Regions from separate parts of the Denitratisoma sp. DHT3 genome, predicted to be linked through region 2. Evidence: riboswitches for the same ligand, from Rfam matches in the RefSeq annotation. Region 2 holds a riboswitch; each other region holds the start of a gene.
What was found. A riboswitch is a leader RNA that binds a small molecule or an ion and turns the genes downstream of it on or off. The one in region 2 is predicted to bind cobalamin.
Positions count from the first base shown of each region.

Region 1: it holds a riboswitch for cobalamin, as region 2 does, so the genes downstream of both, btuB (TonB-dependent vitamin B12 receptor) here and B9N43_RS10000 (TonB-dependent receptor) in region 2, are expected to answer to the same signal.
Region 3: it holds a riboswitch for cobalamin, as region 2 does, so the genes downstream of both, B9N43_RS10445 (TonB-dependent receptor domain-containing protein) here and B9N43_RS10000 (TonB-dependent receptor) in region 2, are expected to answer to the same signal.

Region 1 covers NZ_CP020914.1:2,417,285-2,427,434, reverse strand. The annotation lists gene B9N43_RS11155 (ethylbenzene dehydrogenase-related protein) at 1-343, opposite strand, end outside; gene B9N43_RS11150 (helix-turn-helix domain-containing protein) at 484-969, opposite strand; gene B9N43_RS11145 (glucosamine--fructose-6-phosphate aminotransferase) at 966-1,301, opposite strand; gene lipA (lipoyl synthase) at 1,309-2,259, opposite strand; gene lipB (lipoyl(octanoyl) transferase LipB) at 2,252-2,881, opposite strand; gene B9N43_RS11130 (YbeD family protein) at 2,860-3,123, opposite strand; gene B9N43_RS11125 (D-amino acid aminotransferase) at 3,113-3,967, opposite strand; gene B9N43_RS11120 (D-alanyl-D-alanine carboxypeptidase family protein) at 4,185-5,321, opposite strand; gene B9N43_RS11115 (P-II family nitrogen regulator) at 5,685-5,873, shown strand; gene B9N43_RS11110 (septal ring lytic transglycosylase RlpA family protein) at 5,914-6,912, opposite strand; cobalamin riboswitch at 6,932-7,137, shown strand; gene btuB (TonB-dependent vitamin B12 receptor) at 7,245-9,071, shown strand; gene B9N43_RS11100 (hypothetical protein) at 9,095-9,679, shown strand; gene cobO (cob(I)yrinic acid a,c-diamide adenosyltransferase) at 9,679-10,150, shown strand, end outside.
Region 2 covers NZ_CP020914.1:2,154,943-2,165,092, forward strand. The annotation lists gene B9N43_RS09945 (hypothetical protein) at 1-357, shown strand, start outside; gene B9N43_RS09950 (ammonium transporter) at 413-1,888, opposite strand; gene glnK (P-II family nitrogen regulator) at 1,899-2,237, opposite strand; gene B9N43_RS09960 (TorF family putative porin) at 2,265-3,068, opposite strand; gene B9N43_RS09965 (accessory factor UbiK family protein) at 3,285-3,527, shown strand; gene B9N43_RS09970 (YceI family protein) at 3,541-4,140, shown strand; gene B9N43_RS09975 (YifB family Mg chelatase-like AAA ATPase) at 4,189-5,685, shown strand; gene B9N43_RS09980 (sulfite exporter TauE/SafE family protein) at 5,708-6,511, opposite strand; gene B9N43_RS09985 (EVE domain-containing protein) at 6,508-6,972, opposite strand; gene B9N43_RS09990 (cell division protein ZapA) at 7,230-7,568, opposite strand; gene B9N43_RS09995 (hypothetical protein) at 7,565-7,759, opposite strand; cobalamin riboswitch at 7,882-8,078, shown strand; gene B9N43_RS10000 (TonB-dependent receptor) at 8,189-10,150, shown strand, end outside.
Region 3 covers NZ_CP020914.1:2,265,797-2,275,946, forward strand. The annotation lists gene B9N43_RS10435 (DUF1302 domain-containing protein) at 1-634, opposite strand, end outside; gene B9N43_RS10440 (DUF1329 domain-containing protein) at 662-2,023, opposite strand; cobalamin riboswitch at 2,163-2,359, opposite strand; cobalamin riboswitch at 2,492-2,686, shown strand; gene B9N43_RS10445 (TonB-dependent receptor domain-containing protein) at 2,797-4,674, shown strand; gene B9N43_RS10450 (FecCD family ABC transporter permease) at 4,678-5,667, shown strand; gene B9N43_RS10455 (ABC transporter ATP-binding protein) at 5,664-6,437, shown strand; gene B9N43_RS10460 (cobyric acid synthase) at 6,452-7,885, shown strand; gene lipA (lipoyl synthase) at 7,921-8,883, shown strand; partial or broken gene tnpA (IS200/IS605 family transposase) at 9,064-9,527, opposite strand; gene B9N43_RS10475 (helix-turn-helix domain-containing protein) at 9,676-10,116, opposite strand.

The DNA.
Region 1 (10,150 bases), 260 kb from region 2:
CCTCGGGCGCACCCATGGTTTGCAGCGGCGCGTCGGCGTGCAGCGGCAGGGCGATCGCGGCGGCATCGGGAAAGCGGCTGTTGTCGCCATGGTCGAAGGTGGCGGCGGCATCCGCCCAGCGCAGATGGAAGGCCAGCGCATCGTCGGTGCACAGGGCGCGCACTTCGACGCTGGCGACGGCGCCGATGGTTTTTTTCTGCCAATGGTTGCGGACGGCGGCGGTGGGCTGCATGGCGGCCGGCGTGCCTTGCAGCGGCAGGCGGGTGGCATCGGCCTGTTGCCAGGCGGCGTCGGCGGGGTCGAGCAGGCGCGCCAGGGAAAGGGGGGTGCGGTTCGCTTTCACGAGGACTCCCGATGAAGGCGCCTGCGGCGGCCGGCGCCAGACCGTGATGCGCTTGGAATCCTAGGCCGGCCGTTGCGGATGCGGCGGGCCGAATCTCCCAAAATGGGAAGCGATGCTGCGACGCGGGGGATGCCTGGCCGTCAGTCCTCGTCGTGACGCGCGGCGGCGCCGGGCGCCAGCATCCGCGCCAGCGCCTGGGCGGCGGGAAGCAGGGATTCCAGCGTGTCGAACATGAAGCGTTCGAAACGCTCCGCCGATTTCTGGGTGACGAAGAGATGGCCTTTTTCGTCCTGCGCCACCCAGCCCCGTTCGATCAGCGCATTGACCTTGCGCCGCACCGTCTCCCGCGGAATGCCGGTGGCCTCGCTGACCGAGTTGGCGTTGCACGGCCGCAGCAGGCGGCGCTGCTCGGCCAGGTCGTTGAGCACGGTTTCCGGCAGCGGCCCGGCCGGCTGCTCGAAGAACTGCCCGACATTGCGCGTGGCGATCTCGCCCAGGACCAGGGTCAGGACCATGTCCCCTTCGAATTCCCGGTAGATGTTGCGCATGTAGGGCACCGTGAAGCGGGCGAAGAGATACGACGCCCGGTAGTAGTGCTGGGTGAATTCCCGATCGTCGATGCTCATGGCGCGGATTCCGGCAGGGTTTCGAAATGCGCCGCGCCGCCGGCCCGGTCGATGGTCACCCGGATTTCCCGGTAGGCGGCGGCGGTCTGCGGCTCGTCGCCGCAGGCGCAGCCGGCGAGGATTTCCTCGTAGAAGACGCCGACCTTGGCGACGATCGCGGCGGCGGTTGCCTCGGCCTCCAGGAGCGAGACCGTGACCGGATTGTCGGCGACCGTCAGGCCGCCGCCTCCGCCCAGCGGCAACTCATGCACGGGCAGCCGTTCCAGCGCCGCTTTCAGGGCGGCGGCGAAACCCTCTCCCGGCCACCGCCGAAGCGCATCGACGAGGTTCATCGCGGGGCTATGCGCCCACGACGCCCGCGTCATGCGCCTGCATGTCGGCGTGATACGAGCTGCGCACCAGCGGGCCGCAGGCGGCATTGACGAAGCCCATCCTGCCCGCCTCGGCCTCGTACATCCTGAAGACGTCGGGATGCACGTAGCGCAGCACCGGCAGGTGGTGGCCGGAGGGGGCCAGGTACTGGCCGATGGTCAGCATGTCCACGGCGTGGGCGCGCAGGTCGCGCATCACGGCGAGGATTTCCGCGTCCTCCTCGCCGATGCCCACCATCAGGCCCGACTTGGTGGTGACCTCGGGATGGCGGGCCTTGAAATCCTTCAGCAGTTGCAATGAGTGGGCGTAGTCGGCGCCGGGCCGGGCCTGCCTGTAGAGGCGCGGCACGGTCTCCAGGTTGTGGTTCATCACGTCGGGCAGCGCCTGGTCGAAGATTTCCAGCGCGATCTCCAGCCGGCCGCGGAAGTCGGGCACCAGCACTTCGATCCGGGTGCCGGGGGAGTGCCGGCGCACGGCCCGGATGCAGTCGACGAAATGCTGGGCGCCGCCGTCGCGCAGGTCGTCGCGGTCCACGCTGGTGATCACCACGTACTTGAGTTTCATCGCGGCGATGGTGCGCGCCAGTTTCTCCGGCTCCTCGGGGTCCGGCGCCAGGGGCTTGCCGTGACCCACGTCGCAGAAGGGGCAGCGGCGGGTGCAGATGTCGCCCAGGATCATGAAGGTGGCGGTGCCCTTGCCGAAGCATTCACCGATGTTGGGGCAGGTGGCCTCCTCGCACACCGTGTGCAGCGCGTGGTCGCGCAGCGCCTTCTTGACCTCGTCGAAGCGGCCGCTGCCGCTGCCGATCTTGACCCGGATCCAGTCGGGCTTCTTGAGCGGCTGCGCCGCCGGCACGACCTTGATCGGAATGCGGGCGGTCTTGGCTTCGCCCTTCTGTTTGACGCCGCGTTCAGCCATGGGAGGCCCCCAGTTGTGCTTGCAGGTGGGCGACCAGCTTGTCGCCCACGGTGGAAAGATCGTCGGTCACGCCCAGGTCCCTCAATTGGGTGACGGCCAGCCCGGCGTAGCCGCAGGGATTGATGGCGGCGAAGGGGGCCAGGTCCATGTCGATGTTCAGGGCCAGGCCGTGATAGCTGCAACCGTTCTTCACCCGCAGCCCCAGGGCCGAGACCTTGGCGGCGCCGACATACACGCCGGGGGCGCCGCTCCTGCGCTCGGCCGCGATGCCGTGGTCCGCCAGCAGATCGATGACCGCCTGTTCCATGCGTTGCACCATCTCCCTCACCTTGTAGGGCTTGCGCCGCAGGTCCACCAGCAGGTAGACCACGAGCTGGCCGGGGCCATGGTAGGTGATCTGGCCGCCGCGGTCGATGGGCACCACGGGAATGCCGATGTCACGCAGCAGGTGCTCGGCGCGGCCGGCCTGTCCCTGCGTGTAGACCGGCGGGTGTTCCAGCAGCCAGCACTCGTCGGGCGTGTCCTCCCGGCGCGACAGGGTGAAGTCCTGCATGGCGCGCCAGGTGGGCACGTAATCCAGGCGGCCCAGGCGGCGGACGATCAGAGCACCACTTTCACCCATGGATGGCCGGTCAGGTCCTGGTAGAGGGCGTCGAGCTGGGCCTTCGAGGTGGCGCGCACGGTGCAGGTCAGGGAGAGGTACTTGCCGCTGGAGGAGGGGCGCATCTCGATCGTGGCGCCGTCGAAGTCGGGGGCGTGGACCCGCACCACTTCCAGCACCGCCTGGGCGAAGCCGTTGCGGGTTTCCCCCATGATCTTGAGGGGAAAGTCGCAAGGAAATGCGAGCAGGGTTTCATCCGCCATTGCGCATCACCTTCTGCTTGAATTCCTGGTAGCTGCGGTACATCGCGGCATAGACCGGGCCGGGGCTGCCGGCGCCGATGGGCCGGTCGTCGAGGCGGACGATGGGCAGGATCTCCTTGGTGGAGGAGCTCAACCAGAGCTCGTCGGCGCCGCGCACCTCGGTTTCGAGGATGTCGCGCACCTCGTGCGGCAGGCCGGTCGCGGCCGCCAGTTCCAGCACCACGTCGTAGGTGATGCCCGGCAGCATCAGATGGTTTTTCTGGGGGGCCAGCAGCACGCCGTCCTTCACCGCGAAGATGTTGGCGGCGGCGCCCTCGGTGAGGATGCCGTCGCGGAACAGCACCGTCTCGGCGCAGCCGGCCTCCACGGCCTCCTGGCGCAATAGGCAGTTGGCCAGGAGCGAGATGGCCTTGATGTCGCAGCGGTGCCAGCGGTTGTCGGCGGCGGAGACGGCGGTGACGCCGGTCTGGCGCAGTTCGGCGGGGGGCACCGGCAGAGGCTCCGTCATCAGGAAGACCGTGGGCGTGGCCGCCTTGGGAAAGGCATGGTTGCGCACCGGCGCGGCGCCCCGGGTGACCTGGAGATAGACGGACTGGTCGTCCCATTCGGCGCTCTCCACCACTTCCCGCACCAGCGTCTCCCAGACTTCGGGGCCGTGGGGATTGGCGATGCGCACGGCGGCCAGGCTGCGGTCGAGCCGGCGCAGGTGCTCCGCCAGGCGGAAGGGGCGGCGCGAATAGACGGGGATCACCTCATACACGCCGTCGCCGAAGAGGAAGCCCCGGTCCATGACCGAGATCCGAGCTTCGCCGGGAGGCAGCCATTCGCCGTTGAGATAGACCATCATGCTGGATGCCTCTGTGGGTTGCGGAGAACGATCGGCAAACGCTCCGCGCCCCCCTGAAACAGCAGCTTTCCCGTCGTGCCGCCGCAAGGGAAAGCGGCCCGCGCCGGAGGCGCAGATGGTACACTACCGCCACGGAGTTCCCCGTGACTTCGAGCGCAGCGAGCTTGCAAGCTCCCCCGCCCTGGGGCGGGGGCCGGGGGGTGGGGGGGCATATCTATTCGAACCAGAGTTTCACGGTGCCCCAGGCGCGGCCGAGCAGGCCGGCGACCGGCACCGTCTCCAGGGCCTGCACCGGGTAATCGCCCCAGGGCGTGCCGTCGACCGAGACGCGCAAGGTGGCGACGGTGGCGCCGGCGGCGATCGGCGCGATCAACGGCTGGCGCGACAGCAGTTGCACCTTGATCCGGTCGGGCGGGGTGCCGCGCGGCAGCGACAGCACGAAGTCGCTGGCGAAGCCGGCCTTCACCGTGCCCTGCGCGCCCTTGAAGACCTTGAGCCGGGAGAGGGCCTGGTCCTTGGCGTAGAGCTGCACGCCATCGAAATACTGGAAGCCGAAGTTGAGCAGCTTGAGGGATTCCTGGGCGCGCGCCGAGTCGGAGTCGGTGCCCAGCACCACCGAGATCAGGCGCCGCGGCCCGCGCTGGGCCGAAGCGATCAGGCAGTAGCCGGCCGCCTCGGTGTGGCCGGTCTTGACCCCGTCGACCGTGGGATCGAGCCAGAGCAGGCGGTTGCGGTTGGGCTGGGTGATCTTGTTGTAGGTGTACTGCTTGGTGGAATAGATCGAGTAGTACTCGGGAAAGTCGCGGATCAGCGCCCGCACCAGCCGGCCCAGGTCGCGCGCGGTGGTGTAGTGCTGGGGATCGGGCAGGCCCGTGGCGTTGACGAAATGGGTGCCGGCGAGGCCCAGGCGCCGCGCCTCGCGGTTCATGCGTTCGGCGAAGGCCGCCTCGCTGCCGGCGATCGCCTCGGCCAGGGCGACGCAGGCGTCGTTGCCCGACTGCACGATCATGCCGCGGATCAGCTCGTCCACCGTGACCGGCAGGCGCGGCTCGATGAACATCCGCGAACCCGGCACCTGCCTGATGTTTTCCGAGACCGGCACCGTCTGTTCGGGCTTGAGCACGCCCTGCTTCAAGGCGGCGAAGCTCAGGTAGGCGGTCATCAGCTTGGTCAGGGAGGCCGGCTCGATCCGCTCGTCGGCCTTCGCCGACGCCAGTTCCTGGCCGGAGGCGTGGTCGAGCAGCAGCCAGGCGTTGGCGGCGAGCGGGGGGGCGGGGGGAATCGTTTGGGCCAGGGCGATGCCGGAGAACAGAGTCAACACCAGGCCGAGGAGTCGCAGTGAATGTTTCATGGCGGCGAAAAGTATACCCTTTACGATTCCCCCCCGCAGACGCGCTCCCCGGTCGTCGCCGCAGAAAAACCCCGGAACTTTTGCCGCTGCGCGCAGCCTCCCTCGCCCTCATGATCCGCCTGCCGCCCATCCTTCTCGCCGCCCTCTTTGCCAAACTGGCGCAGACAGCCCCTGTCCGGGCTGGAGATGTGCCGTTGCCGGCGGTCGCCTCGTCGTTCGAGGCCGTGCAACGTCTGAAATTGTATCGATAGGGGAAACAATCGCAGTCTCTGTAAAAATGACCGAGATCGACCTTCAGGTACCATGCGGATGTTTTCTTTGGGCTACAAGGCGCGCCCTTTGATTGTATATCCGTGGGAAACAATGAGGGAAATCAAGGCCGTCATCCGCCCCGGCAAGCTGGACGCGCTACGCCAGGTGCCGGGCTTTCCCGGCATGACCGTCAGCAAGGCCGAGGGCGTTTCCGCGCCCGAGCGCATGGGCGACGGCCTGGTCTGGGTGACCGACGTGGTCCGGGCGGCGTTCGTGCACAATCCGCCGTCCGCAGCGTAGGCGGCGCGGCACCACGCCGCGCGGGCGCGGATGGGAAAGGTCAGCGGACGATGATCGTCGGCCGCACGCCCAGGGCGTTGGCGATGCGCGAGACCGCGGCCTCGGCTTCGGCGCGGCTGGCGAAGGGGCCGATCTGCACCCGGTGCAGCTTGCCCGCCACTTCGGTGCGGAAACGGTCCGAGAGCCAGTCCAGTTCGCGGGTCATGTGGGTGCGGAAGCTGTCGGCGTTGTCGGGGTTGCCGAAGGCGCCCAACTGGATGAAGGTGCCGCGCGCCTCGGCCACGGCCGGTGCGGCGGGCGCCGGCTCGCTGGCCAGGCGGGCGATGGGATCGTCCTCCGGCGGCGGCGGGTTGCGCAACGCCAGGGTCGGCGACAGACCCGGCAAGGGGAGCGGGGTTTCGCCCGGACGCAGGCTTTCCACCTCCACCAGGCCGCTGCCGTTGCCGGTGAGTCCCAGCTTCCAGGCGGCGGTGTAGGAAAGATCGATGATGCGGTCGCCGTGGAATGGGCCGCGGTCGTTCACCCGCAGCACCACGGCGCGGCCGTTGGCCGGGTTGCTCACCCGCACGTAGGAGGGGATCGGCAGCGTGGTGTGGGCGGCGGTCATGCCATACATGTCGTAGGGCTCGCCGGAGGAGGTCTTCTGGCCGTGGAACTTGCGGCCGTACCAGCTGGCGATGCCGCGCACCTTGTAGGACGCGGCGTCCTTCATGGGCACGTAGTCCTTGCCCAGCACCGAGTAGGGATTGTTGGCGAAACGGTGCAACGGCTCCCATTGCGGCACGGCGTCGGGAATGGCCTCCATGTCCTCGGGCGGATTGTCGCCGGGGCCGTCGTCCTTGTAGAAACCGCCGCCCTTTTTCAAGACGTAGGCGGCCGCCTTGGGCGGCGCCTTCCTGGTGGTCGCGGGCGCGGGCGTCGCGGCCTCGCCCTGCTCGGCCGCGGGCCGCGGCGGCACGCTGCCGCAGGCGGCCAGGAGCAGGGGAACGACGAGGGGGAACAGGCGCGTCGCGCGCCGGCGGGACAAGGCGATTGACATGGCGCGAATCATACCTGCTAAGATGCGCCCCGCTTCAGGTGTCCCCATTCGGGGATGAAACGGGAAGCCGGTGCGCCCGCAAGGGCAATTCCGGCGCTGCCCCCGCAACGGTAAGCGAGTCAAGGAATCGGCCAGAGCCACTGTGCATCCGCATGGGAAGGCGCCGGTTCCCGGGAAACCTCCCGCTCGCCAGCCCGGAGACCGGCCTGGAGTCGAATGTCGGCGTTGCGGAGGGCGATGCACCGAGAAGGGTGCACGCCCTTCTTTCTGAATCTCCTCTGCAGGCCGTTTGGCCAACCTGGCGCGCGGGTGTGCGCAGATGAGGAGCTTTCATGAAGTCCCGCTTTCTTCCGGCAGCCTTGCTGCTCGGTTCCCCTTTTGTCCTTGCCGCCGAGTCGGCGGCGGTTGTCGATGCCGGCGCCGTGGTGGTGACGGCGACCCGCACGGCCCGGCCGGCCGAGACCGAGCTGCTGCCCGTCACCGTGATCGACCGGGCGGAGATCGAGCGCAGCCAGGCGGTTTCCGTACAGGATCTGCTGCGCTTTCAGCCCGGCATCGCCATCGCCAACGCCGGCGGCCAGGGCAAGGTGACCAGCCTGTTCCTGCGCGGCGCCAATGCCGACCATGTGCTGGTGTTGCTGGACGGCGTCAAGCTCGGCTCCGCCAGCACCGGCACCGCCGCCTTGCAGGACCTGCCGCTGGAAATGATCGAGCGGATCGAGATCGTGCGCGGCGCCCGCTCCAGCCTCTACGGTTCCGAGGCGCTGGGCGGGGTGATCCAGATCTTTACCCGCAAGGGCGGCCGGGACGCGCGGCCGGCGCTCTCTCTCGGCGCCGGGAGTCACGGAACTTGGCAAGGCGCCGCGTCCCTGGCCGGCAACTTCGGCGCCGCCGGTTGGTACAGCCTGGGCGCGGCGACTTTCGAGACCGCCGGCCTCAACGCCTGCAAGGGCAGCCGCAGCGCGGGCTGCTTCGTGGCGGAGCCGGATCGCGACGGCTATCGCAACCAATCGGGCCGCCTGCGCTTCGGCTGGCGCTTCGACAACGGCGCCGAAGCCGAGGTGAACTGGCTGCGCGCCGAGAGCCGCAACAAGTACGACGGCAGCAGCGTCAATGCCGCGCAGTCCGTGCAGCAGGCGCTGGGCGCCAGCCTGGGCGTCGCGCCGCTCGCCGGCTGGCGCGCCACGCTGCGCCTCGGCCAGAGCCGGGACGCCGCCGACAACTTCAAGGATGCGCTGTTCAAGAGCCGCTTCAATACCCGGCGCGACACGGTGAACTGGCAGAACGAAATCGCCCTGGCTCCGGGCCAGCAACTGGTGGCCGGGGTGGACTGGCAGCGCGACCGGCTGGAAAGCACCACCCGCTACGCCGTCGGCAGCCGCGACAATGCCGGCGTCTTCGCCCAATATCTGGCCGAGGCGGGCGGCCACGACTGGCAGCTCTCCGCGCGGCGCGACGACAGCGAGCAGTTCGGCGCCAAGACCACCGGCGCCCTGGCCTGGGGCCATGCCCTGACGCGGGACCTGCGCCTCACTGCCAGCCATGGCACGGCCTTCAAGGCGCCGACCTTCAATCAGCTCTACTACCCTGGTTTCGGCAATCCGCAGCTGCGGCCCGAGGAAGCGCGCAGTCTCGGCCTGGGCCTCGCCGGCACGCTGCCCGCCGGCCGCTGGTCGGTGAATGCCTTCGAGACGCGGATCGACCGGCTGATCGGTTTCGACAGCCGCTTCACGCCGGTCAACATCGATGCCGCGCGCTTGCGCGGCGGCGAGGCGACGGCATCGTGGCGCGGCCGTGACTGGGAACTGCGCGGCACCCTGAGCCTGCTCGACCCGGAAAACCTCGGCGCCGGCGCCAACCATGGCAAGACATTGCCGCGCCGGGCACGCCAATCGTTCCTGCTCAGCGCCGATCGCGAGGCCGGCGCCTGGCGCTGGGGCGCGGACCTGCGGGGCGAGGGCCATCGCTACGACGACCTCGCCAACACCGTGCGCCTGGGCGGCTACGCCACCGTCGACCTGCGCGCGGAATACCGCATCGACCCCGTCTGGCGCCTGCAAGCCAGGATCGAGAACCTTCTCGACCGCGGCTATGAAACCGCCTACCTCTACAACCAGCCCGGCCGCGGGCTGTATCTCACCCTGCGTTACCAACCCTGATCTTCCAACGAAAGGAGCATGACATGATGAACGCAACCACCCTGCGCAATCCTCGGGTACTGATCCTCGCCCTGACCCTGCTCATGGCGCTGACCCGCAGCCACCACTGGGCCGGCCTCCATACGCTGCCCGACGCCTCCTGGGCGGTGTTCTTCCTTGGCGGCGCCGTGCTCGGCTCGCTGCGCGCCTTCGCCGGCCTCTGTGCGCTGGCGGCGGCCATCGACTGGGCGGCGATCGTCCTCGGCGGCGTCTCCGGTTTCTGCGTGACGCCCGCCTACGCCATGCTGCTGCCGGCCTACGCCGCACTCTGGCTCGGCGGACGCTGGTATGCGCGTCAACGCCGGGGCGTCTCGGAGCCCTGGGCCGCGCTGGTCCTGGCCGTGCTCCTTTCCGCCCTGGTGGCGGAGCTGTGCTCCAGCGGCGGTTTCTATTTCTTCGGCGGACGTTACGCCGATCCCACGCTGGCCGGCTTCCTGCCGCGCCTGGTGCGCTACTTCCCGCCCATGCTGGGGACGATGGCCTGCTACGTGGGCCTGGCGGTCGCCGCCTGGGCCGCGCTGTCGGCCATGCTGCCGCGCCAGGCGGCCGCTCGCCGGGAGGATCGTTGATGAGTGCGGAACGCGACCAGCGCCATGCCGATCGCATGGCGCGGAAGAAGGCCGTGGTGGATGCCGCCATCGCCCGCGCCACGGTGTCCAAAGGACTGATCCTGGTGCTCACCGGCAACGGCAAGGGCAAGTCCAGCTCCGCCTTCGGCATGGTGGCCCGCGCCCTGGGCCACGGCATGCGGGTGGCGGTGTTCCAGTTCATCAAGGGCAGCGGCGCCACCGGCGAGCAGGCCTATTTGCAGCGGGACCCCCTGGTGCGCTGGGAGGAGTGCGGCGAAGGCTTCACCTGGGAGACCCAGAGCCGGGAGCGCGACATCGCCGCCGCCCGCGCCGGCTGGGAGAAGGCGCGCGCCGCCCTGGCCGACCCGGCCGTGGGTCTGGTGGTGCTGGACGAGATGACCTACCTGTTCAAGTTCGGCTACCTGGAACTGGAGGAGGTGCTGGCGGCGCTGGCCGCCCGGCCGCCCGCCC
Region 2 (10,150 bases):
GGCCTGCGCCACCTGGAAGGCTGGCTGACCCTGTGCCTGCTGATCGCGGTCATGTTCATGGTGGCGGTGTGGTTCGTCACCGGCCTGGGCTTCGACCGGCTCAACTCCCTGACCGGCGCCCTGGGCGCCTGGCGCCCACGCATCTGCCGCCCGCTGGACGACTTCAACGCGGTGGCTCTGGTCATCGACAGCCTGGTGATGATGCTGCTGGCGATCGTCACCATCGGCGAAATGATGCGCCTGCTGGACCGCAAGCGCAGCAGCCTTCCCGCCAACTACCGGACCGTGGCGATCCCCGCCTTCTTCATGCTGCTCGCCGCCATCGCCGGCATCGTCTACATGCGCATGATCTGCTGAGACGACAAGAACAAAGGGCGCCCGGAGGCGCCCTTTGTTCTTGCAAGGTTAAGGATCAGAAATGATAGGCCGACTCGCCGTGGGAGGTGATGTCGAGTCCTTCGCGCTCCTCTTCCTCCGGCACGCGCAGGCCGATCGCGAGATCCACCAGCTTGTAGGCCACGAGCGAAACCACGCCGGAAAGGAGGATGGTGACGCCCACGCCGGTGGCCTGGACGATCACTTGATCGACGATGGCGTAGTTGTCGGCGACCTTGTCCGCCACGTAGTCGTAGATGCCGGTGCCGCCCAGGCTGGGGGACGCGAAGACGCCGGTGAGCAGGGCGCCGAGGATGCCGCCGACGCCATGCACGCCGAACACGTCGAGCGAGTCGTCCATGCCCAGCATCTTCTTCAGGCCATTCACGCCCCACAGGCAGATCACGCCGGCCAAAAGGCCGATCACCAAGGCGCCGCCGACGCCGACGAAGCCGCAGGCGGGGGTGATCGCCACCAGGCCGGCGACCGCGCCGGAGGCGGCGCCCAGCATCGAGGGTTTGCCCTTGATCAGCCATTCCGCGCCCATCCAGGACAGCGCCGCGACGGCGGTGGCGAGCCAGGTGTTGACGAAGGCCAGGGCGGCGGCGCCGTTGGCTTCGAGCGCCGAGCCGGCGTTGAAGCCGAACCAGCCGAACCACAGGAGCGACGCGCCGATCATGGTCATGGTCAGGGAGTGCGGAGCCATCGAATCCTTGCCCCAGCCCACGCGCTTGCCGACCAGGAAGGCGCCCACCAGGCCGGCGACGGCGGCGTTGATGTGCACCACGGTGCCACCGGCGAAGTCGAGCGCGCCCTTCTGGAACAGCCAGCCCGCGGTGGCGTTGAGCTTGTCGGCCGCCTCGGCGGAGACGTAGCCGTCGGGACCGGCCCAGTACCAGACCATGTGGGCCATCGGCAGATAGCTGAAGGTGAACCACAGCACGGCGAACAGCAGTACGGCGCTGAACCGGATGCGTTCGGCGAAGGCGCCGATGATCAGCCCCACCGTGATGGCCGCGAAGGCACCCTGAAAGGGGATGTAGGCCAACTCGGGCAGCGCGACGCCCTTGCTGAAAGTGCCAGCCAGGGAGTCCACCGTCACGCCCTTCAGGAACAGCTTGTCGAGACTGCCGAAGAAGGCGTTGCCCTCGGTGAAGGCGATGCTGTAGCCGTAGATCGCCCACAGCACGCTGATCAGCGAGAAGATCACGAACACCTGCATCAGCACCGACAGCATGTTCTTGCTGCGCACCAGGCCACCATAGAACAAGGCCAGGCCGGGGATCGACATCAGGATCACGAAGGCCGTGGCGACCATCATCCAGGCCGTGTCGCCCTTGTTGGGCACGGGGGCGGGGACGGCGGCCGGTGTCTCGGGAGTGGCGGTGGCAGCCGCCGGCGCCGCCATGGCGGCGACCGCGGGCACGGCCTCGGCCGGCTTGTCGTCGGCCCGGGCGCCGCTGCCGATGGCGAGCGTCGCCACGCTCAGCAGGATTGCGAGCAGTTTTTTCATGATGGCTCCTTCACAGGGCGTCCTCACCGGTCTCGCCGGTGCGGATGCGGATGACTTGCTCGAGGTCGAAGACGAAGATCTTGCCGTCGCCGATCTTGCCGGTGCTGGCGGATTTCTCGATGGCTTCGACGACCAGGTCGAGGATGCCGTCGCTGACGGCGGCCTCGACCTTCACCTTGGGCAGGAAATCGACGACATATTCGGCGCCGCGGTAAAGCTCCGTGTGGCCCTTCTGCCGGCCGAAGCCCTTGACCTCGGTGACGGTGATGCCCTGCACGCCGACGGCGGCCAGGGCCTCGCGCACTTCGTCAAGCTTGAACGGCTTGATGATGGCGGTGATCAGTTTCATGGTGGTGTCCTCGCGAAATGGTCTGCATCAGAAGGTCTTGGTGAAACTCAGGACCGCCTTGCCCTTGGCCACGTTGGAAAAACCCGAGGTGGAACCGGCGCCGGCGACGAAACCCGAATTCGGCCAGGAATAGGTCTCGCCCGGCTTGCCCTTGGCATTGGTGTCGGAATACGACAAGCCGACCACGCCGAAGCCCACATCCTTGGTCACGCCCAGTTTCACGTCGGTGTAGTCGGCGACCCCCAGGTCACGCACCTTCTGGTGGCCGACGTGGGCGGCCAGGCCCCAGCCGTCGCCCAGATCCAGGCTGTAGTTGGCCTCCAGGTAGCCGCTGCCGCGGGTACTGCCGCCGCTGGCGGAATACCAACCGATGAAGTGGTCGGAAATCGCGCGGGAATACTTGACGGTGAAGGTCTTGTAGCCGATGGCGCCGTAGATCTCGGTGGTGTTCGGATTGGCGCCGAAGGCATTGGCGGGGCCGTGGTTGGAATAAATATAGGCGATCGCGCCGACGTCGTAGCTCCAGTCGCCGCCAGCGAAGGCGCTCTTGTAGCCACCGTAGAGATCGAGTTCGGTGTTGCCCTTGCCGGTGTAGTCCTTCACCCAGGAGATGGTGGAGCCCCACGCGCCCAGGTAGAAGCCGCCGGGATGGGCGTAGTCGACGCCGCCTTGCAGGGCCGCGTCGCCATGCGTCTGGCTGATGCCGCGGAACAGGTAGTCGGACACCACGCCGACGTTGAAACTGAAGGGCGAGGTTGGCCCGGCCTCTTCCGCCAGGACAGGCAGCGAAAACAGTCCGGCGAGGGCGATGACGATGACGGATTTCTGCATGGCGTTTCTCCTATAAGAACCTATAAAAAAACAACACAGGTTCTCTTTCGCATAGACCATGCCAAGCGAAGAAAACCGCTCAATGGCGGCTTTTTCGCCCAGACTCGCGCCGCAATGCACCGAATTGTCCCATCGTCCCGGACCGATGCACCAAGACAGTGCCGATGCATAAAACCGCCGTGCTAGACTCGATCCACCCTCACGAAAGATGTCGCCATGAGCCCGACCCAGCTGTTCGATGAAGTCGCCCATCGCCTTTCCCAACTGGCGGCCACCAGCCCGGCCGCCGACCTGGAAAAGAACGCCCGCGCCCTGATGACCGGACTTTTCAGCCGCCTGGATCTGGTGACCCGTGAGGAATTCGAGATTCAACGGGCGTTGCTGGCGCACGCCCGGGAGCGCATCGACGCTCTGGAAGCGCGGGTTGCGCAGCTGGAACAGGCGAAGCCGGGCCAGTAGCCGAGGCGCCGTCATGGCCTGGCCGACGCGCCGGCCCTGGCATTTGCTCCGGGCCGGCCTGCTCACGCTGATCTTCCTGGCGCCCCTGCCGGGCCGGGGCGAAGAGACCCGCTACCGGATCGACCCCACCCACACCTTCCCGAGCTTCGCCGTCAGCCATCTCGGCTTCTCCCATCACCGCGGACGCTTCGACCGCAGCGAAGGCACGATCGCCCTCGATCTCGCGGCGGGGCGGGGCCGCATCGAGGTGTCGATCGACGCGGCCTCGATCAATACGGGCGATCCGGCATTGGAGAAAGTGCTGCGGGAGGCGAACTTCCTCGACGCAGACCGATATCCGACCATCCGTTTCAGCGGCGACCGCTTCTACTTCCGCGACGGGATTCCCAGCGGCGTGGACGGCGCACTGACCCTGCGCGGCGTCACCCGCCCGCTGGGCCTGGCGATCAACCATTTCCACTGCGGACTGCATCCGCTCACCCGCAAGCAGACCTGCGGCGCCAACGCCGTCACCATCCTGCGCCGTTCCGAATTCGGCATGACCCATCTGGTGCCGCTGGTGGGCGACGAGGTCAGGATCGAAATCCAGATCGAGGCGACCCGCGGCGAATGACAGGCGCCGAGTGAATTACAATGACATTTTTATGCCAGGGTATTTCACATGTCGCTCGCCACCCTCCACAGCCGGGCCCTCTGTGGCATGGACGCGCCACCGGTGACGGTGGAGGTGCATATCGCCAACGGTCTGCCGTCCTGTACCCTGGTGGGTCTGCCGGATACCGAAGTGAAGGAGGCCCGCGACCGGGTGCGCGCGGCAATCCAGAACTGCGGCTTCGAGTTTCCCGCGCGCCGCATCACGGTGAATCTGGCGCCGGCGGACCTGCCCAAGGAGTCCGGGCGCTTCGATCTGCCGATCGCATTGGGCATTCTGCTGGCCTCGGGACAGATCCGGGCGACAGGAACCGACGCGCTGGAATTCGCCGGTGAGCTTTCCCTGTCGGGGCAGTTGCGGCCGATCCGCGGCGCATTGGCGATGTGCGCCGCCGGAGGCACCACCGGCCGGACCTGCGTGCTTCCCGCCGAAAACGCCGCCGAGGCGGCCCTGGTGCAGAGCGTCACCGTGCTGCCGGCACGCAGTCTGGGAGAGGTTTGCGCCCATCTGGCCGACCAGCAGACCTTGGCACCCTACGGCGGCAGCCCGGCGCCGCACGCACCGGCCTATCCGGATCTGGCGGAGGTGAAAGGCCAGGCCCAGGCCCGGCGCGCCCTGGAGGTGGCCGCGGCGGGCGGGCATTCGCTCTTGCTGAGCGGTCCGCCCGGCACCGGCAAGTCGATGCTGGCCAGCCGCCTGCCGGGCATCCTGCCGCCGATGAGCGATGCCGAGGCACTGGCCAGTGCCGCCGTGCACTCGCTCGACGGCAGCTTTCGGGTCGAGCGTTGGGGGCAGCGTCCGTTCCGCGCGCCGCACCATTCCGCCTCGGCGCCGGCCCTGGTGGGTGGCGGCAGCGTGCCGCGGCCGGGAGAGATTTCCCTGGCCCACGAAGGCGTGCTGTTTCTCGACGAACTACCCGAGTTCGAGCGTCGGGTGCTGGAAGCCCTGCGCGAACCGCTGGAGTCGGGCCATGTCTGCGTCTCCCGCGCCGCGCGCCGCGCCGAGTTTCCCGCCCGCTTCCAACTGGTGGCGGCGATGAACCCCTGCCCCTGCGGCTACCTGGGCCACCCCGCCAACCGCTGCCGCTGCACCCCGGACCAGGTGGCGCGCTACCGGAACAAGCTCTCCGGTCCCTTGCTGGATCGCATCGACCTGATGATCGAAGTGCCCGCCCTTCCCCAAGCCGACTTGCAGCACGCACCCGACGGCGAGGCCTCGGCGCCGGTCGCCGCCCGGGTGGTCCGGGCCCGGCAGCGACAGCTGGAACGCCAGGGACAGCCCAATGCGCGGCTGGGCGTGGCCGACACCGAAGCCCTGTGTCGGCCCGACGCGGCCGGACAGGCCCTGCTCAAACAGGCCATAGCACGCCTGGGGCTCTCGGCCCGGGCCTATCACCGCATCCTGCGGGTGGCGCGCAGCATCGCCGACCTGGCCGCCAGCGACGCCATCGCCCGACCCCACATCGCCGAGGCGATCCATTACCGACGCCATTTGTCGGGTTTCTGAGTTTCGGACGTCTGCCGGCCGCTCAGCCGAACAGGCTGTGCAGCATCTTGGCGGAGAGAAAGATCAGCACGCCGGCGAAGATCTTCTTCAGCACGGCCACTGGCAGGCGATGGGCCAGGCGGGCGCCCACCGGCGCCATCAGCACGCTGGGCAGCACGGTGCCGAGCAGCGCCGGCAGATGGATGAAGCCGATGCTGCCGGCCGGCATGCCGGCGTTGCCGTGGCCGCCGATCAGATACCCCACGGTGCCGGCCAGGGCGATGGGAAAACCGATCGCGGCGGATGTGCCGATCGCCTGGTGGACCTTGACGTTGCACCAGGTCAGGAAGGGCACCGAAAGAGAGCCGCCGCCGATCGCCACCAGCGCCGAGATGCCGCCGATGCCCGCCCCCGCGGCGAACATGCCGCCGGCGCCGGGAAGGGTGCGGGAAGGCTTGGGCTTGACGTTGGCGATCATTTGCAGCGAGACGTAGGCCATGAACACGGAAAAGAAAATGGCCAGCGACTTGGTCGGCAGGAGGGCGGCGAGCTGCGCCCCGAGCAGGGTTCCCAGCACGATGCCGGGCGCGATGGCCTTGACCACGGGCCACAGCACCGCCCCGTGGCGATGGTGGGCGCGCAGGCTGGAAACCGAGGCGAAGACGATGGTGGCCATCGAGGTGCCCAGCGCCAGATGCACCACATGCTCGTGGGGCAGGCCCTGCGCGGTGAACAGCATGGTCAGCACCGGCACCATGATGCCGCCGCCGCCGACGCCCAGGAGGCCGGCGAAGAACCCGGCGAACAGGCCCAGTCCGACATAGCCCAGCAGCCAGGCGCTGATCACTTGAGCAGGCGTTCCGTGATGAATTTCCACTCCGCCGGGTCCACCGGGGTGATCGACAGACGGTTGCCGCGCTGCAGGGCGCGCATGTGGGCCAGCTCCGGGTGCAGGCGCAACTCGGCGATGCCCACCAGCCGGATCTTTTTCAAGATACGGACATCGACATTGACCCAGCGCGGGTTCTCCGGCGTGGATTTGGGATCGAAATACTTGGACGCCGAATCGAACTGGGTGCGGTCCGGATAAGCCTTCTTCACCACTTCGGCCAGGCCGGCGATGCCGGGTTCGGCGCAGGACGAGTGGTAGAACAGCACGCCGTCGCCCGGCGCCATCTGGTCCCGCATGAAATTGCGGGACTGGTAGTTGCGGATCCCCCACCAGTCCACGGTCTGGTTCGGCATGGCCAGGACATCGTCGATGCTGACCTCGGATGGCTCGCTCTTCATCAGCCAGTAGCGTGGCATAGGCACTCCAAGAAAAAAGCGCGGAGAACCACTCCGCGCTCTGATGATGGATCCCCCGCCAGTGCCGTTTGGCCGGCATCCTGAACTCTGGGTTCAGGGAGGCCGCGTTCCGGCCGCATCAGGTCCGCCCGCGAAGGGGCGATCGCAACAGCGGCATCAATGGGCGGCGGCCAAGTCGCAAGGACTTATAGGTTCAAGGAATTTACGGCCTTGGCGAACACCGCAGGGGAAAACCGGCGAAGCCGCTAACGGGACGGCTAGAACAGACCTTGCTGGTCGGCCAGGGCCGCATCCAGTCGCGCTTCGATGTTCTGAATTCTACGCCGCAAGTCCGGGTCGTCAACGTCCGCCGCCACGGAGTCCGATTGGAACGGTACGGCTCCGGACTGACGCAACGCGAGCAGTTCATGGGCGATGTTGAGGGCCGTCATCACCGCCAGGCGCTCGCCGCTGCTGTGCGTGATGGCTGCGATATCGGTCATTTTCCGGTCCAGGAAGCCCACCGCCGCCAACAGCGCCTCGCGCTCGTCGGGCGTGCAGGTGACTCGATAGTCCTTGCCCCGGAGCTGGATGTCGAGAGTGGAATGCGCGGTCATTCTTCGGGAAGCTTCGTCATCAGGGTTTCAAGCCGCGTCCGCGCCGAGCCGATGCGCTCGGTCAGGTCGCGCTTGTCGTTCTCCAGGCCGGCCACCCGGTCGCGCAGGGCGGCGTTCTCCGCATTCAGCCTGCTGCACAGGGCCAATACCTGATCGATTTTTTGTTCGAGAGAATCAAAGTCGCTATGCATGGCCGAAGTGTCTTTCAAAACAACCCTCGTGGTCAAGGCGCTGTATTGGGCCGGCAAGGCCGCCAAATGGCGCGGACAGCCCCTGCGACGGGTTGCCGGCCCCTCGGGGCGATTGTCTGTACAATGCGCCCCTTGTTCGCGGTGCCCCGCGGCCGTTTCCGGCCACAGGGGTGAAACGGGAAGCAGGTGTGAATCCTGCGCTGCCCCCGCAACGGTAAGGAAGTGCGGAATCGTCAGCAAAGCCACTGGGTCTGGACCTGGGAAGGCGGCGATTCAAGACTTCCGAGCCCGGAGACCGGCCACGAGCATCGTCCTTGGTGACGCCACGGGGAAGTGGCGACCGGTGATTTTCCGTTCGAACTCCCCTGCGTTGCCTGTTTCAATCGTGACCGGCCTGCGGGGACGCGGGCCGGAGAACCGGGAGTTCCCATGCAACGCCATCTCGTGCGCAGCGCCCTCGCCGCCGCCATGCTTTCCGCTTTCGCCACCCAGGCCGCCGAAACGCCGGCTGACCACGGCACCATCATCGTCACCGCCACCCGCTTCGCCGACAGCGCCCTGCCCGTCGCGGCGCAGGTCGACGTGATCCGCAGCGAGGACATTCGCCAGTCGCCCGCCCTGGGCATGCCGGAAATCCTCAAGGCCCAGGCCGGCATCGAAGTGCGCTCGCTCTACGGCAACATGGGCATCGATGCCGTGGCCGACATCCGCGGCTTCGGCGACACTGGCGGCAGCAACACCGTGACCCTGCTCGACGGCCAGCGCCTCAACTCCATCGGCATGGATGCCGTGAGCTGGTCGGCGATCCCGCTGGAAAGCGTGCAGCGCATCGAGATCCTGCGCGGCGCCGGCACCGTGCTCTATGGCGACCGGGCCACCGGCGGTGTGATCAACATCATCACCGACAAGTCCGGCCAGCCCCGCGCCAATGCGGCCGTCACCCTCGGCAGCAACGACTACCGCGGCGTGGATGCCCAGGCCGCCGGCGGCGGCGCGGCCGGCTATTTCAACCTCTTCGCCCACTACGCGGAAACCGATGGCTGGCGCCAGAACAGCCAGGCCCGACAACAGGCCGTCAGCGGCCGGAGTGCGCTGAACCTGGCCAACGGCGAAGCCTTCGTCGATTACGGCCTCTACGCGGACAAGTCCGGCATGCCCAGCAGCCTCCTGAGCGCCGCCTACCGCGGCGATCCGCGCCAGGCGCGCACGCCCCACGACACCCAGCAGCGGGACGGCTACCGGGTGCGCCCGGGCCTGAAGCTGGCCGTGTCGCCCAACCTGACGGTGGAAGGGGAACTCGCCGTCGAGCACGAAAAATACGACGCCAACAACGTCTCCTTCGCCAGCACCTACCGGCGCGAACGCGACACCGTCTCCTTCACCCCGCGCCTGCGCTGGAACCACGGCCTGACCGGCCGCGCCAGCGAAACCGTGCTGGGGCTGGATTACTATGACGGCAAGATCGGCGCCACCTCGGCCAGCGCCACCGGCGTGATTCCTCAGTCGGCCAAGCAGACCAGTTCCGCCTTCTACGTGCAGAACACCACCGCCCTCGACCGCCATTGGTCGCTGACCGCCGGCGCCCGCCGCCAGCGCATGGAGCAGCGCGCCGCGCAGCGGGCCTACGACGCCGATTACGGTTACGGCCCCTTCCCCGTGCCGGCCATGAACGGCAGCGCGGTGCGCGAGCGCAACGCCTACGACCTGGGCCTCAACTACCAGGCCGCCGACTGGCGTCTCTACGGCCGCACCGGTACCGTCTTCCGCTTCGCCAACACCGACGAACTGTTCGGCTACGACCCCTTCACCGGCAATCCGGTGTTCGCCGGCGACCTCAAGCCCCAGCACGGTCGAGTGCATGAACTCGGCGGCGACGTCGAACTGGGCGCGGTCAAGCTGCGCGGCAGCGTCTACCGCCTGGACCTGACCGACGAGATTGGCTACGACGGCGCGGCCTACGCCAACGTCAACTTCGCCCGCTCCCGCCGCGACGGCGTGGAGGCCCAGATCGACTGGCGCCTGAGCGAGCGCCTGCTGGCGCGCTTTTCCGCCAGCCATACCGATGCCCGGTTCCGCGAAGGCGTCTATGCCGACAAGGAAATCCCGATGGTGGCGCGGGACAAGGCCGCGCTCCAGCTCACCTGGCAGACCGGCGGCGGCGCGAGTTATTCCGCCGTCGCCAGCCACGTCGGCGACCGGCGCTACAGCGGCGACTTCGCCAACACCCTGGGGCGACTGGCGGGCTACACCACCCTGGACCTGCAGGGCCGCTGGGACCTGAAGACGTGGACCATCACCGCCAAGCTGCTCAACGTCTTCGACCGGCGCTACGCGCCCTATGCCGGCTACTCCACCTTCCGCAGCGACTACTATTACTTCCCCGCCGACGGC
Region 3 (10,150 bases), 110 kb from region 2:
TCTTCCTCAAATCGACGGCATTAATGGAATTCACGCCGCCGATGATGAATATATCCTCTCCCCAACTGATGACCTGATTGCCGAGTTTAATTTTGGCTGGTTGGCCGTTCAGTGTTAGCTCCTTTGCTACCCAGAGGTCCAGCAACGTGACATCCTGCTGCATTGCTTTTTTTGCATCTCGTTCCAAGGGAGTACGTTGGGTTTTGTCGGCACGGAAGTCCGAGGACCATGTGAATCGGCTAAAGGCGGACCAGTCCGTTGGAGACTTGAGGAAAATCTCATGGGTGCCTTTCAGTACGGTAGAAACAATCTGTCCCTTCCTGTAATTCAGGTTACCGTCATCTGAATTGCTGTAGATGAAATCGGGTGGAGCGGTGAATCCCATTCCTGGACCATTGACCAGTTCCCCCAGTGGGCCGGCAATGGAAACATTGCCACCGGAATCATTGCCAATAATGCTTGTACTCGGAGACTCCAATCGCTTTTGCATGCCGATGGACAGTGTTGAGTCAAAACTGCCAATCCAGCCATTATTAAGTTCAAACTTGAAGGCGGCAGCCGGTTTTGAAAGACCAATACCAAGGGTGCAAAGGACTAGGATCTGGCGGATCAGATACGGTGTTATGTTTTTCATGTTTGTATTCTTCATCGTTAGACCGGGTTAACGGGCGCCAATTCGGCGCAAATCCTCGGGCTCGAATTGTCTTGGATCGATACGACCCTCATCACCCGCCAACCAGTCAGTTGGCTTTGATTCCTGTGTGGCGTACTCACCCAAGTAGCGGTTAGCATTGAGATCCCATGACATGAACTCCTGGCTGACGCAGGCCCCCAATTCAACGGCAGGGTAGATGGTGGCCTCCATGACGCGCCAGAGCTTGCCTTGGCTGTCGTATTGATCTGCCTCCATCAACATCCAGGTATCCTCGTCAAGATAGAAGGTTCTCCGGGCAAACATGTGGCGCATGCCTGGTTTTACCGTGGCCTCAATCTTCCAGACACGATGAAGTTCATAGCGCATCAGATCTCGGTTTGGGTAGAGGCCCTGATACACCTCGCTCATCTTGCGTTTGGCAACGAATTTATAGTTGTTGTAGGGGATGTACATTTCCTGCTTGCCCACTAATTTCCAGTCGTAGCGATCTAGAGCGCCAGCGAACATGGGATATTGATCGGCGGTTTCCAGGTTTTCAAACCCCGGTACTGGGTTGTCATATTCCAATGCGGGAAGCCGCCGTACCCGACGTTGCCCTGGGAAATACATCCACCCATTGTTGGCCTTGTTGCCCAGGAAGTAATGCACCAGCAGTACTTCGCCGTTGCGTGAAGGTGGGGAGGTCATCATGTCGAGGATCATCATCTGTACCCCGTTGGCCTCCCTGGGTGAATTGACCTTGGTGGACGCAAAGGGGGTTAAGGCGAGCTGCTCCTGTCCCAGACCATAGAAACTTCCATCCGGATTGATGAAGTTCGTCTGGTAAGCCTCGATACGGCCTAATCCCTGCCAGCGAAGGCGATGATTCCAGACGGCCTCTGCTCCGTTCTGGGGAATCGGAAACGGAAATGCTCCACCCAGAGCGCTATCTAGGCTGTCACTCCCATCATTGGAAAGCTTTGCCAGTGTCGCATTCTGTTTGGTCCGCTCGGTGATCGTTTCGGGGTAGCCGCAGGATCGATGACTGGGATACACGTCCATACGATAACCCTTGCGGGTTTTTAATAATTCAATCTGCCCTGCCGAGAGTTTGTCTTTGTACTTTTCGAGGTTTGTGGCGTCGATGGAAAACAGGGGCTTTTCAGAAGCGTAAGGATCAATACGAGCATCTGTGAGTTTGCGTTTTTCCTTGGGCAGTCCTCCTTGCCATTCTGGGATGCTGCCATCCCGGTTACCAGTCCGTTCTGCGCCGACTGGTGTCAGTTCCCGGCCTAGCCGTTTGGCTTCGGATGTGCTGACCGCTGCCTCCGAAGTTGTCCACATCATGCTGAGGCCAAGTATTAGTACCCCTTGAGCCAGTCGTCTCATCACCATCCTCCGGTTATTTTTCAACCCTGTGCAACCAGGGCGTCCAGCCGTTCGCCAAAGCACGGCAGCAATGAAAAAAGGGCTTCGCCAACGCACAGCCAAGTGCGCTGACGAAACCCTTGCCATTGGTTTCTACAAATACACAAACACGACGTTCAGCAGGTCTTCTGGCTCTCGGATCTCCCGGATTTGCCGCGCCTTCCCACCAGGGTAGGCCCCGGCAGTGGCTGGCCGGATGCATTGCCTCCGGCCTTGCGGCATCCGTCCCCGATTACAGCGGCGGGCCCGCCACGGAATTGCACCGTGTTCCTGGATACTGAAGTCGGCCGTGATTCTTATGATTTGCTGTTCAGCTGTCAATTCGATACTAATCAAGGCTGGAGGTTTGATCAGTATGAAATACGTACGAGGTCGTCAAGTTTTAATAACGAAACAGCTTGACTCGTTATTTATACGATCATAGACTTATCGCAGAAAGTTGTTCGCGGTACCCGGCAGTCCATCCGGACGCCAGGTGAAACGGGAAGCTGGTGTAAATCCTGCGCTGCCCCCGCAACGGTAAGGAAGTGCGGAATCGTCACACACGCCACTGGGCTTCGGTCTGGGAAGGCGACGATTCAAGACTTTCGAGCCCGGAGACCGGCCACGAACATCACCATGGAAACGCCACGGGGTGGTGGCGGCCGGCGTTTGTCCGATCGAACTCCCTGTGCGTTGCCTTCATCAATCGTGACCGGTCTGCGGGGACGCCGACCGGGGAACAGGGAGTCCTCATGCAACGCCATCTTGCGCGCAGCGCCATCGCCGCTGCCATTCTTGCCGCTTTCAATGTCCAGGCCGCCGAGCCCCTCGCGGACCACGGCACCATCGTCGTCACCGCCACCCGTCAGCCGACTCCGGCGCGAGATTTGCTGAACGACTTCAGCGTATTGACCCGTAGTGATATCGATAAAGCGGGGCCGAGTGCGACGCTGGGTGATCTGCTTTCACGCCTACCTGGTATTGAGCTATCCCGAGAAGGGGGACGTGGCGCCAATGAAAATATTTTCATCCGTGGCACAAACGCAGGTCACGCCCTAATTCTCATTGATGGTATTCGCGTAGGTTCTGCCACCCTGGGGCAGGCTAATCTTTCGGCTCTACCAGTTGAGCAGATGGAGCGTATCGAAGTGGTTCGTGGCCCGGAGTCCGCACTTTATGGCAGCGATGCTATTGGCGGGGTGGTCAATATTTTCACTCGTGGTTCGAAAGAGAGCAGCTTCTCTGCCAAGGCGGGATTTGGTAGTCGCGGCAGCTATGCGGCCAATGTCGCGAAAAAGAGCAATATCGGTGACCTGAACTATCAGGTCAGCTTCGGTACCAATGGTGAAGATGGCAAGTCCAACGTGACCAATAGCGATAGTTTCGCCTACAACCCTGATAAGGACGGATTCTGGAAACGCAGTGCTGCTATGCGCATAGACTACAAGCTTTCGTCTGAAGCAGAAATTGGTGCCCAATATTTCTACAGCCAGGGACAGAACAAGTTCGATACTTCCTGGCCGAGCAAGAGCTACGACTGGAAAACATACAGCAGGATCAGCGGGTCCAGTGCATATGCTCGTTTTCAGCCAGCCAAGGAATGGACTACCTCGATACGGTTCGATCGCAGCGTGGATGAAAGCGACACCGTGCCCTCGCAAACCATCGGTGAGCTCCGTGACGACTTTCGCACCGAACGAAAACAGATCACTTGGCAGAACGACATCAACCTGCCCATCGGACGTGCGCTCATAGCGGTGGACCATCTGAAAGAACAGATTGTTACATCGAGTGCTTTCAGCCTGACTGAACGTGATATCAACTCCCTGTCCCTGGGATGGGATGCAAGCATGGAGAAGCATCGCTGGCAGGCAAATGTTCGTCGGGACCGCAATTCACAATATGGCGCAAAGAACACCTACAACCTGGGATATGGGTATCAGCTCACCCACGCTTGGCGTCTGGCAACCCATGTTGGCACAGCATTCAAGGCGCCATCATTCAACGACCTGTATTACCCTAACATTCCTTTTGTCGGCAGCGGCAACCCCAATCTCAGGCCAGAAACATCCCGCAACCGGGATGTGGCTGTTCATTATGAGACCGAGGTCCATAAAGCCAGCCTGACAGTGTTCCGCAACGACATTAAAAACCTGATCAGTTGGGAAGAAACCAGCCCCGGGTCCTGGTTCTACACTCCGGCGAATGTCGGCAAGGTCCGGATTGATGGCTGGAGCCTGAGTTATCAATGGTCAATCATCGACGGATGGAAACTGAGGGCCACCTGGAATGATCAGGATGCTCGCGATGTCACCACAGGTAACCGCCTGGCGCGCCGTGCCGAGAAATTTGGCACCTTGGGCCTGGAACATGAGACAAAGCAATGGCTAATCGGTGTAGAACTGCAGGCATCGGGCGACCGTTACGATAATTTGGCTAATACGCGTCTCCTCGGCGGTTATGGCTTGGTCAATGTCCATAGCAGTTATCAACTTTCCCCTGAGTGGTCTGCCTTCGCCCGGGTGGACAATCTGTTCGACAAACACTATGAGCTGGCCCGTAGTTCGAATGCCACATTCTCTAGTCTGGGGAGCACGGTTTTCATTGGCCTCCGCTATCTCACAAAGTAAGCCATGCCCACCCGCCGTCGCGCCCTCGCCGTGCTGTTGTTGCTGCTGCTCCTGGTAGCGGCCAGCCTGGTGGTGGGTCTGGCGGCGGGGACTTTGCCGGTCAGCACCGCCGATCTGCTGTCCCTGGTGGGCGGCGAAGGCGGCGGCATGGGGGCCGAGGTGGTGCGCAGCCTGCGCCTGCCCCGGGTGCTGGGGGCCTTCGCCTGCGGCGGCCTGCTGGCTCTGGCCGGCGCCCTGATGCAGGTGCTGCTGCGCAATCCTCTGGCCGATCCCTACGTACTGGGCATTTCCGGAGGCGCAGCGGTGGGCGCACTTTCGGCCATGCTGCTGGGTTTCTCCCTGATGGGGCTGAACCTGCTGGCCTTCGGCGGCGCCCTGGGGGCGATGCTGCTGGTCTTCGGCCTGGCCCATGGCGACAGTAGCTGGACCCAGACCCGGCTGCTGCTCACCGGGGTGATCATCGCCGCCGGCTGCGGCGCGGTGGTGGCCCTGATCCTGTCCATCACGCCGGAGCAGAAACTGCACGGCATGCTGTTCTGGCTGATGGGGGATGCCGGGCAGATTCTCCGGCCGGAACCAGCCCTGGCTGCCCTGGCGGTGGGGCTGGCCTGTGCCATGCCTTTTGCCCGGGAACTGAACCTGCTGGCCCGGGGCGCCACCCTGGCCAGTTCCCTGGGGGTGGCGGTGCCCCGACTGCGGAGCCTGATCTATCTACTGGCGTCGCTGCTCACCGCCTTCGCCGTCACCACGGCCGGCAGCATCGGCTTCATCGGTCTGGTGGTGCCCCATTTGCTGCGTCTGGCCCTGGGCAACGACCAGCGCCTGCTGCTGCCCGCCGCCACCCTGGCCGGCGGTGCCCTGCTGGTCCTGGCCGACACCCTGGCCCGCACCGTGGTGGCACCCCAGCAATTGCCGGTGGGGGTGCTGACCGCCCTGATCGGTGTGCCGATTTTTTTGTTCCTGTTGGCGCGGCAGCCTGCGGCCAAGCCATGAGTACCCTATTACTCGACGCCAGCTGCCTGGATGTGTCGATCGCCGGGCATCTGTTCTGCCACGACCTGGACCTGCGACTGAACAGCGGGGAATCCCTGGCCATCCTGGGACGCAATGGCGCAGGCAAATCCACCCTGCTGGCCACCCTGGCGGGACTGCGCCCGGCATCGGCCGGAGTGCTGCGGATCGGCGGCCTCGCTCCTGCGAACGCCGATCCCCGCGCGTTGGCCAGGATTCGGGGCTACCTGCCCCAGCAGCAGCACGATCCCTTCGCCTCCACCGTGCTGGAATCGGTGCTGGTCGGCCGCCACCCCCACCTGGGCCGCTGGGAATGGGAAGGCGAAACGGATCAGCGACTCGCCACCACCGCCCTGGCGGCCGTGGGCCTGGCGGAATTCGCCCAACGGGAAGTCCACACCCTCTCGGGGGGCGAGCGCCAGCGCCTGGGTATTGCCATGCTGCTCACTCAGCAGCCCCAGCTTTTCCTGCTGGACGAACCCCTGGCCCACCTCGACCTGAACCACCAGATCGCCGTGCTGGACCTCTTCTCCACCCCGGACCGGGACTGGGGCGCCACCGTGGTGATGGTGCTCCATGAGCCGGGCCTGGCCCTGCGCTATTGCAGCCGCACCCTGCTGCTGTTCGGCGACGGCCAGTGGCTGGAGGGCGCCAGTGCCGACGTGATCACCGCCGAGAATCTGTCGCGGCTCTACGGCCATCCCCTGAGGGAACTGCGGGATGGTCAGCACCGCTGGTTTGTACCTATATGAAGCTCTCCGCCCTGATGGTGCAAGGCTGCACCTCCGACGCCGGCAAGACCACCCTGGTGGCGGCCCTGTGCCGCATCCTCAAGCGTCGGGGGGTGCGCGTGGCGCCCTTCAAGCCCCAGAACATGGCGCTGAATTCGGCGGTCACCATCGATGGCGGCGAGATCGGCCGCGCCCAGGCCCTGCAAGCCCAGGCGGCGGGCCTGCCGCCACGGATCGACTTCAATCCGGTGCTGCTCAAGCCCACCACGGACTGCCAGGCCCAGGTGATCATCCATGGCCGGGCCGTCACCCATCTGGATGCCCAGGCCTATCACGACTACAAGCGGGTGGCGATGACAGCAGTGATGGCGTCCTGGCAACGCCTCACCGGCGAATTCGAGTGTGTACTGGTGGAAGGAGCCGGCAGTCCGGCGGAGATCAATCTGCGGGACCGGGACATCGCCAACATGGGTTTCGCCGAGGCCGCCGACGTGCCGGTGATCCTGGTGGCGGACATCGACCGGGGCGGCGTCTTCGCCCATCTGGTGGGAACCCTGGACCTACTCTCCCCCTCGGAGCAGGCGCGGATCAAGGGTTTCGTGATCAACCGTTTCCGGGGCGATATCGCCCTGCTGCAACCGGGTCTGGACTGGCTGGAACAGCGCACCGGCAAGCCGGTGCTGGGCGTGCTGCCCTATCTTCAGGGCCTGATGCTGGACGCCGAGGACGCCATCGCCCAGGGGGAGATGGACAAGGCGCCGCCGCGCCTGCGGGTCATCGCCCCGGTGTTGCCGAGGATTTCCAATCACAACGATCTGGACCCCTTGCGCCTGCATCCAGAGGTGGACTTCCAGTGGGTCGGGCCGGGTCAGACACCGCCCCCCGCCGATCTGGTGGTCCTGCCCGGCTCCAAGAACGTGCGGGCCGATCTGGACTGGTTGCGCTATCAGGGCTGGGAGGACTACCTCCTACGCCACCTTCGTTACGGCGGAAAAGTGATCGGTATCTGCGGTGGCTTCCAGATGCTGGGGCGGCAACTCCACGACCCCAGGGGGCTGGAGGGCGTGCCGGGTAGCAGCCCTGGACTGGGATTTCTGGATTGCGAAACCACCCTGGAGGAGGAGAAACAACTTCGCAACGTGAAGGGACGGCTGCTATTGGATTTATCGGCGGCTATGGCTGGCTACGAGATTCACATGGGTGTCACCCATGGCCCGGCACTCGCCTATCCGCTGGTCAGGCTCGATGATGGCCGCGAAGAAGGTGTCATGGTACCAGAGGGCAATATCCTGGGCAGTTATTGCCATGGCCTTCTGGATCATGCTGATGCTTTGGCGTCCATCATGGCCTGGGCCGGTATGCATGAGGCCGCACCCGTGGATCTCGCTGCTCGCCGCGAGATGGATCTGGATCGGTTGGCCGATGCAGTGGAGGCCTCCCTTGACTGGGCAACGATTGCAAGCTTTTAGTGGCATTGGTTAATGCCGATTATTGGAGCTATTCCATGAGTGAGCGTGGCATCAAGCAGAAGGGCGAGGCCAAGACGGCCCGCATCCCCATCAAGATCGTGCCGGCTGCCCAGCCCCTGAAGAAGCCCGACTGGATTCGGGTCAAGGTGGGCAGCAGCGCGGGACGCTTCGACGAGGTCAAGCAGGCCTTGCGCGACCACGCCCTGCACACCGTCTGCGAGGAAGCCACCTGCCCCAACATCGGTGAATGCTTCGGCAAGGGCACCGCCACTTTCATGATCCTCGGTGACATCTGCACCCGCCGCTGCCCCTTCTGCGACGTGGGTCATGGCAAGCCCCTGCCCCCCGATGCCGAGGAGCCGGAAAAGCTGGCCCGGACCATCGCCGCCATGAAGCTCAAGTACGTGGTGATCACCAGCGTGGACCGGGACGACCTGCGGGACGGCGGCGCCCAGCATTTCGTGGACTGCATCCGGGCCGTGCGTCAGCATTCCCCCAGCACCCGGATCGAGGTGCTGGTACCGGACTTCCGCGGCCGCCTGGAGATCGCCCTGGAGATTTTCGAGCAGGCCCTGCCCGACGTGATGAACCACAACCTGGAAACCGTGCCCCGCCTCTACAAGCAGGCCCGGCCCGGCGCCGACTACGCCCACTCCCTGCAACTGCTGAAGAATTTCAAGACCCGCCACCCCGAGGTCACCACCAAGTCCGGCCTGATGGTGGGCATCGGCGAGACCGACGAGGAAATCCTCGCCGTGATGCGGGACCTGCGGGTCCACGACGTGGATATGCTGACCATCGGCCAGTACCTGGCCCCCTCGGGCCATCACCTGCCGGTGCTGCGTTATGTACATCCGGACATCTTCAGAATGTACGAGGCCGAAGCGGGGGAAATGGGCTTCACCAACGCCGCCTGCGCCCCCCTGGTGCGCTCAAGTTATGATGCAGAACGACAGGTTGCTGGAACCCTAAATGCAAGGCGTTCTGTGACCATATAAGTGCGAAAGTGACCTTTGAAGTATCGACATATTTTCTGGATGAGTGTTCAGATATGCCCTCCTTGCAGACCGTGCGCGAAAGCGTACTACCGACCCACAGAAATCTCTGAAGAACCGAAAGTAAATCAACCACGTTCGTAGAACGTGGTTTTGCCTAAAGCCCCCCAGAGGGGGGCATACCTAGCGGCCCTTCCTAGAAGGCCCGCTGCCTGGGACCAGTTGAAGTTGCTCTCGATGCAACTCTTCTCGCTCCTGGAACCTCACGTACTTCTGAATCATCTCGCTGTTCAAACCGACCGTGTCCACACAGTACCCTTTCGCCCAGAAATGATTACCCCAATACGGCTTCTTCCTCATGAATGGAAAGGCCGTGAAGAGCCGAATCGCGGTACGTCCTTCAGGACCCCCATCAATCCAGAGATCGACATCTTTGGCGGTACCTTCACCAGCAAGTGAACGTGGTCCGCCTGAATGTTCAACTCCACCACCTCACATCCAAGTTGCTGACAAAACACCATCACGCACTTGTACACCTCATTCCCGACCGGGCCTTGCAACAACCGGTAACGGTATTTTGGCACCCAGACCACGTGATATTGACAATGCCAGAAGATCACATGCGATGCTCTTGCAAACCTGCTCATGCTCGTTTCCTTTCAGAAAGTTGTGGGGACAACTCTCAAAAAGGTACCTGCACGAGCAGGCTCTCTAACAGGCAAAGCCAGTTAGTCGATAACCACGCCCATAGGACGTGGTTTTTAACTTTCAATAAAACTCCGGAACCTCCCCGTCTCAGTGATCCGACTGTTGCTTCAGGGTCGCCTGGACCTTGCGCTTGCCCATCTTTTTAAGAATGGCGAACTTTGTGAGCTGTTCCTGACTGGGCCGTGAACTGCCAGCTTCCCAGTTGTAAACCGTCTGAGTGGAGACCTGGAGAATCGACGCCAATACCGCTGCCGTCAGTTCGAACTGTTCCCGCATCTTCTTGAGCCCCGCGGGACGGAAACGGAATTTCGGTGAGGCCCCGTCCTGCGTGGGCAACGGGGTGGCCCGGGGCTGGGAAGCCGAGGTCCTAGAGGGCTGACGCTCCAAAACCGCGAGCCGTTGTTTCAGATCCCTGATCTCGGTTCGGTGCTGAACCAGAGACTTCTTGAGAGTGAGAGTCTCGGCCCGTAATTCTTTACGAACCTGACGGACGATTTCTTGCTTCAGGAGGGCGGCGATATTGGGCATGGACCTACTCGATAAAGGACGACAGGGTGATTGT